Regions from separate parts of the Kinneretia sp. DJ1R-11 genome, predicted to be linked through region 2. Evidence: riboswitches for the same ligand, from Rfam matches in the RefSeq annotation. Region 2 holds a riboswitch; the other holds the start of a gene.
The links. Region 2 has a riboswitch for S-adenosylhomocysteine ahead of metH (methionine synthase). Riboswitches for the same ligand answer to the same signal wherever they lie in the genome.
Positions count from the first base shown of each region.

Region 1: it holds a riboswitch for S-adenosylhomocysteine, as region 2 does, so the genes downstream of both, ahcY (adenosylhomocysteinase) here and metH (methionine synthase) in region 2, are expected to answer to the same signal.

Region 1 is NZ_JAJIRR010000001.1:231,778-237,492, forward strand. It holds gene LNV23_RS00970 (chemotaxis protein CheX) at 1-89, opposite strand, end outside; gene LNV23_RS00975 (GGDEF domain-containing response regulator) at 417-1,430, shown strand; gene LNV23_RS00980 (DNA glycosylase AlkZ-like family protein) at 1,488-2,594, shown strand; S-adenosyl-L-homocysteine riboswitch at 2,675-2,794, shown strand; gene ahcY (adenosylhomocysteinase) at 2,915-4,354, shown strand; gene LNV23_RS00990 (TlyA family RNA methyltransferase) at 4,509-5,285, shown strand; gene metF (methylenetetrahydrofolate reductase [NAD(P)H]) at 5,282-5,715, shown strand, end outside.
Region 2 is NZ_JAJIRR010000009.1:189,934-195,648, forward strand. It holds gene metH (methionine synthase) at 1-1,364, opposite strand, end outside; S-adenosyl-L-homocysteine riboswitch at 1,440-1,555, opposite strand; gene LNV23_RS16145 (HD-GYP domain-containing protein) at 1,641-2,843, shown strand; gene LNV23_RS16150 (homocysteine S-methyltransferase family protein) at 2,860-3,921, opposite strand; gene LNV23_RS16155 (PEP-CTERM sorting domain-containing protein) at 4,044-4,769, opposite strand; gene LNV23_RS16160 (ProQ/FINO family protein) at 5,002-5,715, opposite strand, start outside.

The sequences.
Region 1 (5,715 bases), on a different contig from region 2:
CAGAACTCGTTCAAGACCTGGAATTGCGCCGCATCATGCTCGAGCAGCAGCACCTTGGCTTCAAGTTGGGTGGTTTCGGTCATGTACATGCCCAGGCGGAGACGCCTGCCCTTTTCAACACAAGAGGAGCTCGCAGACCGGCCAGGCACAAAGAGGAGGAGGCCCTGACGCGCCCCTCCTCAACAGGCCGGAGATCCCGACAGGACGCCTCACGCACAGCGGTAGGCACCCATCGGCTCTGTGTTCTCTTTATCGGCCACCGCGCGCGGTTCTGAAGCAAAAAACAGCGCGACAAGCGCTTGGTGCACTCAAGCCGGGCCCTTGAACGCCGATAGCGCATGGACGAGTGGAGCGACCGCGCGAAACACCCGCGCCCGGCCGGCTGACCACCGCACCGTCAAACCGCGGATCCGCCCATGGCCATCACCTCGCCGAACCCACTCACCGTACTGATCGTTGACGATCAAAGCGCCACCCGCGTCGCCGTCAGCGCCGAGCTGGACCGGGTGGGCCACCGCGTCATCGAAGCCGACAGCGGGGAATGGGCCCTGGAACTGTTCATCCGCTACCGGCCTGATATGGTCCTGCTGGATGTGGAAATGCCGGGCCGCGACGGCTACTGGACTGCCCGCGCCATGCGCGCGGCCGAGCCAGGGGGCTGGACACCGATCCTTTTTCTTTCTCAGCGCGACCAAGATGAGGACATCTGGCAGGGCATCGACGCCGGCGGCGACGACTACCTGATCAAGCCCCTGTCACCGATGATCTTGCATGCCAAGCTGCGCGCCATGCAGCGCCTGATAGGCATGCGGCAACGGCTGCTGGAGATGTCCGAGGAATTGCGCCGGGCCAACGCGCAATTGCAGGAGCTGAGCAGCATTGACAGCCTGACCGGACTGATGAACCGCCGCGCGCTCGACGCCAGGCTGCATGAAGAAATCGGGCGAGCCAGGAGGGAAGGCACGCCGCTGACGCTTGTTCTCTGCGATGTGGACTTCTTCAAACGCTACAACGACAGCCTGGGCCATGTGGAGGGCGACAGCTGCCTGCGCCAAGTGGCACGACTGCTCAGCGAGGCCTGTCGCCGCCCGAGCGACTGCGTGGCCCGCTATGGCGGTGAGGAGTTCGCCCTGGTCCTGCCCAACACACCACGCTCGGGCGCCATGACCTATGCCCGCACCCTGACCCATCTCGTGACCCATGCCCATATCGCGCACCCGGATTCGCCCGTCGCCGGCCACGTCAGCTTGTCCGGCGGCATCACGACCTGCATTCCCGACGCGTCGACCACGGCCGAGGGCCTCTTGATTCGCGCCGATGACGCGCTTTATACGGCCAAGGCACATGGCCGCAACCGTTTCTTCAGCTACGAAATGCTGCTCGACACGGTGGAGCAGAGGGAGTTGCTGCGCGCCACACCCAAGCACTGAAACAGCTGGACAAAACCACAGCCCCTTGCCTATGCTCCGCGCCCAGGAGGGCCGCTCATGGGCGTCAACAGCAAGACCATCACACTCGAAGACCTGCGGCGCCATGCCGTGGCCCGCAGCCTGTTCAAGCCGACCAGCCTGCCGCAGGCCATCCAGCGTCTGGGCTTTGTGCAGGCGGATCCGATCCGCGCCCCGGCCCGCGCGCAAGACCTGACCCTGCGGCACCGCGTCAAAGACTACCGCGCCGGCGACTTGGAGCGGCGCTATGCCCGCCTGGCCGTGGAAGAAGACTGCCTGGTCAACTACGGCTTCCTGCCGCGCGAGCACCTCAAGCTCATGCACCCGCGCAGCGCCAAGCGCAGCTGGGACGCCAAGACCCGCGCCCAGGCGGCCGAGATCCAGGCATTCATCCAGTCCCATGGCCCCTGCCACCCGCGCGAGATCCAGGCCGAGTTTCAGCTCGGTGCCACCCGCAATGCCTGGGGCGGCAGCAGCAATGCCACCACCCATCTGCTCGACGCCATGCACTACCGCGGCTTGCTGCGCGTACAGCAACGGGAGCAAGGGCAGCGGGTTTACAGCGCCGTGGTGCACGAGGCCGACCCGCGCTCGCCGCATGAGAAAGCACAGGCCCTGCTAGAGCTGGTGCTGGCCAAGTACGCGCCCCTGCCCTCGCGCAGCCTGGGCCAGCTCTGCAGCCTGCTGGGCTACGGCGCACCGCATTTGCGCGGCGAGCTGCGCCAAACCCTGGCCATGGCGCGCAAGACCTGGCCCCAGGCCGAGGTCGAGGGGCAGATCTGGTACTGGCCCGAGGGCGAGAACCCCAGTTCCAAGCGCTGGAAGCTGGACGAGGCCGCGCGCCTGCTGGCCCCCTTCGACCCCATCGTCTGGGACCGCCTGCGCTTCGAGCGCTTCTGGGGCTGGGCCTATCGCTTTGAGGCCTACACCCCGGCGCCCAAGCGCAAACTCGGCTACTACGCCCTGCCCCTGCTCTGGCGCGGCGAGGTGATCGGCTGGGGCAATGTCAGTGCGACCGAGGGCCGGCTGCAGGCGCAGCTGGGCTATGTGCAAGGCCACCCGCCCGCCGACCCGGCCTTTGCCAAGGCATTGGAGCAAGAGCTGAGCAAGCTGGCCTGCTTTCTCGGCATGGAACAGCCAGGCTGAAGAAACCCCGGCCCGGCGATTAGCCAGGGATTCCCCGCTTGTTCCGCTCGCGACTTGCAGTGATGCGGCTAGAATTCAGGCGTTCCGAGGAGCGTTGCAACCTGGATCCGGCTCGCTGGACCTGGGCCAGGCTCGGAAAAATTTGCACAGCGGCCCCTCCCCTCTCGGCCCTGTCCATATGGCAACCGCGCTCACCCGCTGACGTTTTCGCGTGGGTGATCGGTTTGCAAGGTTCGGAACTCCGGGCCTGTCCTTCTGGACACCCTTTCCCCCCGGCGATGACGACAGCGGCTTCATATTTCGCATGAAGGAGCTGTCCGATGACTACCGCCATCACCACCACCCCGCTGGCCGCCGACCAATACCTGATCAAGGACCTGAGCCTGGCCGCCTGGGGCCGCAAGGAAATGAACATCGCCGAGAGCGAGATGCCCGCGCTGATGGCCATCCGCCGCGAGTACGCCGCCACGCAACCGCTCAAGGGTGCTCGCATCACCGGCTCGCTGCACATGACCATCCAGACCGCCGTGCTGGTCGAGACCCTGCAGGCCCTGGGCGCACAAGTGCGCTGGGCCTCCTGCAATATCTTCTCGACCCAGGACCAGGCCGCCGCCGCCCTGGTTGCCAAGGGCACGCCGGTGTTCGCCTACAAGGGCGAGACGCTGGAAGACTACTGGGACTACACCCACCGCATCTTCGAATTCGCCGGCAAAGGCGAGGCGGGTGAAGGCCCGAACATGATTCTCGATGACGGCGGCGATGCCACCCTGCTGATGCATCTGGGCCAGAAGGCCGAGAAGGATCTGAGCGTGCTGGCAAACCCGGGCAGCGAGGAAGAACGCATCCTGTTCGCCGCCATCAAGGCCAAGGTCGCCCAGGACGGCAGCTGGTACACCCGCAAGAGCGCCGAGATCATCGGCGTGACCGAGGAAACCACCACCGGCGTGCTGCGCCTGAACGAGATGGCCGCCAAGGGCAGCCTGCTGTTCCGCGCCATCAACGTCAATGACTCGGTGACCAAGAGCAAGTTCGACAACCTCTATGGCTGCCGCGAATCGCTGGTGGACGCCATCAAGCGCGCCACCGATGTGATGGTCGCCGGCAAGGTCGCCGTGGTGGCCGGCTACGGTGACGTGGGCAAGGGCTCGGCCCAGGCCTTGCGCGCCCTTTCGGCCCAAGTCTGGGTGACCGAGATCGACCCGATCTGCGCCCTGCAGGCCGCCATGGAAGGCTACCGCGTCGTCACCATGGAGTACGCCGCCGACAAGGCTGACATTTTTGTCAGCGCCACTGGCAACAAAAACGTGATCCGTCGCGAGCATATGGAGGCCATGAAGGACCAGGCCATCGTCTGCAATATCGGCCACTTCGACAACGAGATCGATGTCGCCTCGCTGGAATCCTGCGAGTGGGACGAGATCAAGCCGCAGGTTGACCATGTGATCTTCCCCTCGGGTCGTCGCATCATCCTGCTGGCCAAGGGCCGACTGGTGAACCTGGGCTGCGGCACGGGCCACCCAAGCTATGTGATGTCGTCCAGCTTCGCCAACCAGACCATCGCCCAGATCGAACTGTTCGCCCACAAGGACGCTTACGACATCGGCAAGGTCTATGTGCTGCCCAAGCACTTGGACGAGAAGGTCGCTCGCCTGCAGCTGACCACGCTGAATGCGCAGCTGAGTGAGTTGACGGCGGAGCAGGCCGCTTACATTGGTGTGCCCAAGACTGGCCCCTTCAAGCCCAACACCTACCGCTATTGATGGGCGTGGGGCTACTGCGCGGCGCTCAGGCGTCGTTGCGGGTCCCTCCGCAGATCCTCACGTAGCCCGAGCTACGTTCCGGTCTGCGGATCCGCCCGCGCCTAGCCTGAGCACCGCTCGCTACGCCCTGCAAGACTGAGTTTCCTTTTCACCTATGCGCGCTGATCAACTGTTAGTTTCCAAAGGCCTGGCGCCGACTCGTTCGGCGGCGCAGCGGCTGATTACGGCCGGCGCGGCGCAGTGGCGGGCGCCCAAGGACTGGCAGGCGATCCGCAAGGCGGGTGAAGAGTTGCCGGAACATTGCGAGCTGCGCGTCAGCGATGACGCGGAGCTGCGCTTTGTCTCGCGCGGCGGGCTCAAGCTGGAGGGGGCGCTGCAGCAAAGCGGCCTGGATGTGAGCGGCCTGACGGTGCTGGACATGGGCCAGAGCACCGGCGGCTTCACCGACTGCCTGCTGAAAGCGGGCGCGGCCAAGGTCGTGGGCGTGGACGTGGGCCACAGCCAGCTGCATGAGCAGCTGCGCCAGCACCCCCAGGTGGTGGGGCTGGAGCATTTGCATGTGCGCGAGCTGGCCGGCTCAGCCCTGGTGCAGCACGCGCCGCCCGAAGGCTTTGCCCTGATCGTCGGCGACCTCAGCTTCATCTCCATGCTAGGCGCCCTGCCGCATCTGGCGGCCTGGCTGGCCCCTCAGGGTCAGGTCTTGCTGCTGGTGAAGCCGCAGTTCGAGCTGGGCAAGAAAGCGCTGGCCCGCGGCGGCCTGGTCAAGGACGCCAAGCAATACCCGCTGCTGGAAACCCAGGCCCGCCAGGCCGCCCGAGATCAGGGCTGGCAGGTGCGGGGCTATTTTGAGAGTGCCATCACCGGTGGTGACGGCAACAAGGAATTTTTCCTCTGGGCGCAAGCGCCCGAGGTCGCGAAAGAAACGCCATGAGTACAGCTACACCCCGCGTGCCGGTCAGCTTCGAGTTCTTCCCGCCCAACACGCCGGTGGGCACCGAGAAGCTCAAGACCGTGGTGCAAGACCTGAGCGTGCTGAACCCGCATTACTTCAGCGTCACTTACGGCGCCGGTGGCTCCACGCGCGAGAAGACGCTGAGCACAGTGATGGACATCGCGGCAGCTGGCTATGAGGCCGCACCGCATCTGTCCTGCGTGGGCTCCACGCGCGAGAACATTGCCGAAATCCTGGCCACCTACCGCGCGCAGAACATTCGCCGCGTGGTGGCCCTGCGCGGCGATCTGCCCAGCGGCACGGCCACCGCCGGTGAATTCCGTTATGCCTCGGAGCTGGTGGCCTTCATCCGCGAGACCCAGGGCCCGGACTGGCAGATCGAGGTGGCCGCATACCCCGAATACCACCC
Region 2 (5,715 bases):
TGCAAGACCACGGTGACAATGTTCTTGCCGATGTCGTGCACATCGCCCTTGACGGTGGCGATGACGATCTTGCCCTTGGGTTTGGCCTCGCCGCCGGCGTCGATCAAGGCCTTCTTCTCGGCCTCGATGTACGGCAGCAAATGCGCCACCGCCTGCTTCATCACGCGGGCCGACTTGACCACCTGGGGCAGGAACATCTTGCCGGCGCCGAAGAGATCGCCGACCACATTCATGCCGGCCATCAGCGAGCCTTCGATCACATGCAGGGGCCGGCCGCCGCTGGCCTGAATGGCTTGCCAGGCTTCCTCGGTGTCGGCGTCGATGAAATCGGTGATGCCATGCACCAGGGCATGGCTGAGGCGCTGGTTCACATCACCGGCGCGCCAGGCCAGCCGGGCCGTGTCGTCGATGGCCATGCCCTTGGCGCGCTCGGCCACCTCGATCAGGCGCTCGCCAGAATCTGGGCGGCGGTTCAGCACCACGTCTTCGACACGCTCGCGCAGTTCGGCATCGAGGTCGTCGTAGACGCCCACCATGCCGGCGTTGACGATGCCCATGTCCATGCCCGCCTGGATGGCGTGGTACAGGAAGACCGTGTGGATGGCCTCGCGCACCGGGTCGTTGCCGCGGAAGCTGAAGGAGACATTGGAAACACCACCCGAGACCTTGGCGCCGGGCAGGTTCTGCTTGATCCAGCGCGTAGCTTCGATGAAGTCGACCGCGTAGTTGTTGTGCTCTTCGATGCCGGTGGCGATGGCGAAGATGTTCGGGTCGAAGATGATGTCCTCGGCCGGAAAACCGACCTCGTTCACCAGGATTTTGTAGGCGCGCTCGCAGATTTCGATCTTGCGGGCGAAGGTGTCGGCCTGGCCCTGCTCGTCAAAGGCCATGACCACGGCCGCGGCGCCGTAGCGGCGCACCAGCTTGGCCTGGCGGCGGAACTCGGCCTCGCCTTCCTTCATCGAAATGGAATTGACGATGCCCTTGCCCTGAATGCATTTGAGGCCGGCCTCGATCACGCTCCATTTGGAGCTGTCGATCATGATGGGCACGCGGGCGATCTCGGGCTCGCCGGCGATCAGATTCAGAAAGCGCACCATGGCCGCTTGGCTGTCCAGCATGGCCTCGTCCATGTTCACATCGATGACCTGGGCGCCGTTCTCCACCTGCTGGCGTGCCACCGCCAGGGCCTGCTCGAACTGGCCGTTGAGGATCATGCGGGCGAAGGCCTTGGAGCCGGTCACATTGGTGCGCTCGCCGACATTGACGAACAGCGTGCCGGCGCCGATCTGCACGGGCTCCAGGCCCGAGAGCTTCATGGCGGGCGGAATCGATGCGGCAGCGGGGGAGGTGGTGTGGGTCATGGCGGCCTTTGTCGCAAAGGCGGAGCCGCGTACTCACCGCAGCCCCGCACGTGCTCAATCAAGAAAACACAGAGGAATCGGTGAGCGTCGTTGCCGGGCGCCGGCCCTGCGGTTTCCCCGGGCTGCACCTGTCCGAGCCTGGCGGCACACTTGGCTGAGTGTGTGAACCCGTCGCAACGCTCCTCGGACAGCTGCATTTTACGCACCCCACTGTGTCCGAACTCAAGCAAAGCCGGGCAAATGCCGACAATCTACCGTGAACCCTGAACGACCATCTTGGACCTGATCCAACTCCCCCCCAACAGCCTGCGCATCGGCCAGGTGCTCAGTTTCGCCCTGCGCGACGCCGAGGGCAATCTGCTCTTCGCCGCCGGACAGCCCCTGCCCAACACGCCCCAGGTGCAAGCCCTGATCGCCCGCGGTGCCTGGGTCCAGGCCCATGAAACCAAGGAGTACCAACGCGCCCTGGCGCACAAGATGGACACTTTGATGCACCAGGGCGCGGTGCTCGCTGACATCGTCAAAGTGCAGGCCGACTTCCGCCAGGAAAAGGCGCAGAAGGTCGAGCTCGGCGAACAGGCCGCTTGGGCCGATCTGCAGATGCATGCCCGCAGCCTGCTGCGTGAGCCGAAAGCCGAGGACTTCAAGCCGCGCTTCCAGCAACTGCACAACGATGCCCTGGCGCGCTTGAATGCCAAGCCCGATGCCGTCCTGATGCTGCTGATCCTCGAGGCCAGCCTGGATTTCCAGAGCTACAGCGACCGCCACGCCCTGCTCAGCCTGGTGCTGGCGGAACTCTGCGCACGCCAGCTGGGCTGGCCCGAAGACTGGCGCCTGGCACTCACGCAAGCAGCGCTCAGCATGAACCTGAGCATCACCGTCCAGCAGGATCGCCTGGCCTCCCAGGAGGACGGACCCAGCCATGCCCAGCAGCAAGCCTTGGTCTCGCATGGCGACCGCAGCGCCGAGCTGCTCGGCAGCCTGGGGGTCAAGTCTGAACTCTGGCTGAAGACTGTCTGCCTGCATCACGACGCCGGCCCCGGCCCGCTGGCCGGCCGCGCTCCGGCCGAACAGCTGGCGCGTGTGCTGCGCCGCATCGACATCTTTGGTGCCCGGCTGAGCCCACGGCGTTCACGCCAGGCTATGGCTGGCGCCTCGGCCGCGCGCGCCGTCTTCCTGGATGAGCTGAAGCAACCCGACGAAGCCGGTGCGGCCTTGATCAAGACCACTGGCCTTTACCCGCCCGGCAGCTTGGTGCGTCTGGCCAATGGCGAGGTTGGCATGGTCATCAAGCGCGGCCACAGTGCCACCGAGCCCCTGGTGGCCTCCCTGCTCGGCAAGAGCGGCAACCCCTTGAGCGAGCCGGTGCCGCGCGACACCCGACTGGCCAGCCAAGCCATCGCGGCCAGCCTGGCGCCGCATGAGCTGAAGCTGCGCGTCAACGTCGACAAGCTGCTCAAGCTGGCCGGGGCCAGCTGAAGTCAGACTTGGGTTTTCAGGCAGCTTGTTCGCTCAGCTGGCTCAGGAACTTGGAGCCTGAGGGCCGTGGCTGGTAGGCCGACACACCCTTGGCGATCGCCGCGATGTGATCGGGCGTGGTGCCGCAGCAGCCGCCGGCGATATTGAGAAAACCGCTGCGCGCGAACTCGCTCATCAACCGGCCGGTGACATCGGGCGTCTCGTCAAAGCCGGTGTCGCTCATGGGGTTGGGCAGTCCGGCATTGGGATAGCAGCTGACCGCCACCGCACCGGCCGCCTTGGCCAGCTCTTCGATGTATGGGCGCATCAGCGTGGCGCCCAGCGCGCAGTTCAGGCCAATGGCCAGGGGCTTGGCGTGGCGCACCGAATGCCAGAAGGCGGTCACGGTCTGGCCCGAGAGAATGCGACCTGAGGCGTCGGTCACCGTGCCCGAGATGATGATGGGTAGGCGCTCACCGGTGTCCTCCATCAGCTCATCCAAGGCAAAGATGGCCGCCTTGGCATTGAGCGTGTCGAAGATGGTCTCCACCAAGAACAGATCAACCCCGCCCTCCAGCAAACCCTTGGCCTGCTCGTAGTAGGCGGCGCGCAAGGTGTCAAAATCGACATTGCGAGCACCAGGGTCGTTGACATCGGGGCTGATGCTGGCGGTGCGCGGCGTCGGGCCGAGGGCGCCGGCGGCGAAGCGCGGTTTGTCTGGCGTGCTGTATTTGTCGCAGGCGGCACGGGCTAGGCGGGCCGCGGCCACATTCATTTCATAGGCATGAGCCTGCAGGCCATAGTCTTCCTGCGCCACGGTGGTGGTGCCGAAGGTGTTGGTTTCGATGATGTCGGAACCGGCGGCCAGGTACTGCTCGTGGATCTGGCTGATGACATCGGGCCGGGTCAGCACCAGCAGGTCGTTGTTGCCCTTGAGATCGGTCGCGTGCTCGGCAAAGCGGGCGCCACGGAAATCGGCCTCGCTCAGCTTGTAGCGCTGGATCATGGTGCCCATGGCGCCATCGAGGATGGCAATGCGCGTTTGCATGATCTCGGCCAGGCGGCCGCCGCGGGTGTAGGTGCTGGCTGAGGTGTTCATGGCGACATTGTAGGAACGCTCGACTGTGCCAGGCTGAAGCACGGTTGACTCCAACACCCTCCGGACGAAAAAAAGGCCTGCAGAGCAGGCCTTTTGGCGATCTGCGCAGCGCGCAGCTCAGATCACTGGGCTTGGCGGCGGCGACGTGCCACACCGGCCACGGCCAGACCACCGGCCAGCATCAGCAAATAGCTGGACGGCTCCGGCACGGCAGCAGCGATGGTGCCGTTGACGCCGAAGGGCAGTTCCACCGTCAGGGTGGAGCCGGCATCGATCAGCTGATTGAAGCTGCCGTTAGAGGTGGTGGATGCCTGAGCCGCATTGCCTTCTCGTGCATCGGACGTCGGCGGCGCCCAGGGGCCCGAAGCCAGGGAGCCGGTAAGGCTCCAGCGCAGCCAGTAGCTGCCAGCCGCCAGTTGGAAGTCGCTGACGTCAGCGTTGGCCTTGTAGATGCCGCGCTGAGTGTTGGTCAGCGTGGTTTCGGTGACGCGGTAGCCTTGCAGACCGCCGTTGGTCACGGCGCCACTGCCTGAGGCCACCACGGTGCCGGTGTTCACGTCGCCGGAAACGATGCTCCAGGTGGCGCCAGTGAAGGTGAAGCCGGTGGAACCAGTTTGGTAGCCGAAGAAGTCCAGGCTTTGCACATTCCACACAGTGCCAGCGGCAACCGTGAAGTCGTCGGCCACGGCCAGACCTGCGGTCGTGTTGGCACCAAAGCCAAAAGTCGTGGCCGGCAAGGTCAGCACGGACAAGCCATTGCCGCCCACCACCGGGCCATTGCTGTAGATCACGTCAGCATGTGCGGCGCCTGCGGCAGCCAACAAGCTCAAGAGAATCAGTTTTTTCATTTCCACTCCGTCATTGAATTGCGTTACCCGCAGCCCAGGGCGTCCAAACCCCGGATCTGCATCCCTCGTTTGGCGCACAACTCCCGTCCGCCATCGAGCACACAAGTTAACAGCGACACAAATACTTCACATCCAAGGAACTACGCTCAGGTAATCCGCAGCTTGACAAGCAAAACGGCCTGCTACAAGCAGGCCGTTGGCGAATGGATGTCGGCTCTTGGCTTCAGCTGCTTCAGCGGCCGCCGGCAGGCCTGCCTTTGCCCGGGCCGCCGGGTCCGCGCGCACCGCGCGGGCCTGCGCCATCGCGGCGGCCGGCCGGGCGTGTATCGCCGCGGCCTTCTCCGCCAGCCTGGCCACGCGGGCCGCGCGGCGCTTGGCGTGGATCCCGCATTTCACGGGATTCACGGGTTTCGCGCGGCGGCTCTTCTGCGCGCTCCGCGCGTGCGATGTCCAGCAGCCCCGGCAACTCCTCGGCCGACACGCCCTTGAGCACGCAGAAATTCGGCAATGTCAGCGTGGTGCGCTCAAAGTCATAGAGCAGGCCGGCACGGTTGCGGCGCTGGGTCTGGGCCAGGTCACGCTCGGCCTGTTCGCTGGCGACACGCTCCTGTTGGAGGTTACGCCGGCGGGTCAGCTCTTCGCGTGCCGCTGCACGGTGTTCGTCACTGAGTTCGCCGGCCGGCTGGCCGTCCAGGTCGAAGCGCTGCGTGGCCTTGCTCAAGGCGATCAGGTAGCCGGTGTTGCCGGTGAAGCGGCGCAGAAAGGCAGACAGCTGGGCCTTGCTGAACTGACCCGGAGCCCGCTCTTGGATATCGGCCTGCACCCGCAGCTTCAAGGGCTTGAAGGCACCGCCGCCGAACAGGGCCGGAAACAAGGCCTTGAGCTGGGCCGCACAGGCTGCCGGGCTCATCTCCTTTGCCGCGGCAGCAGCAGGCACGGCAGCCTC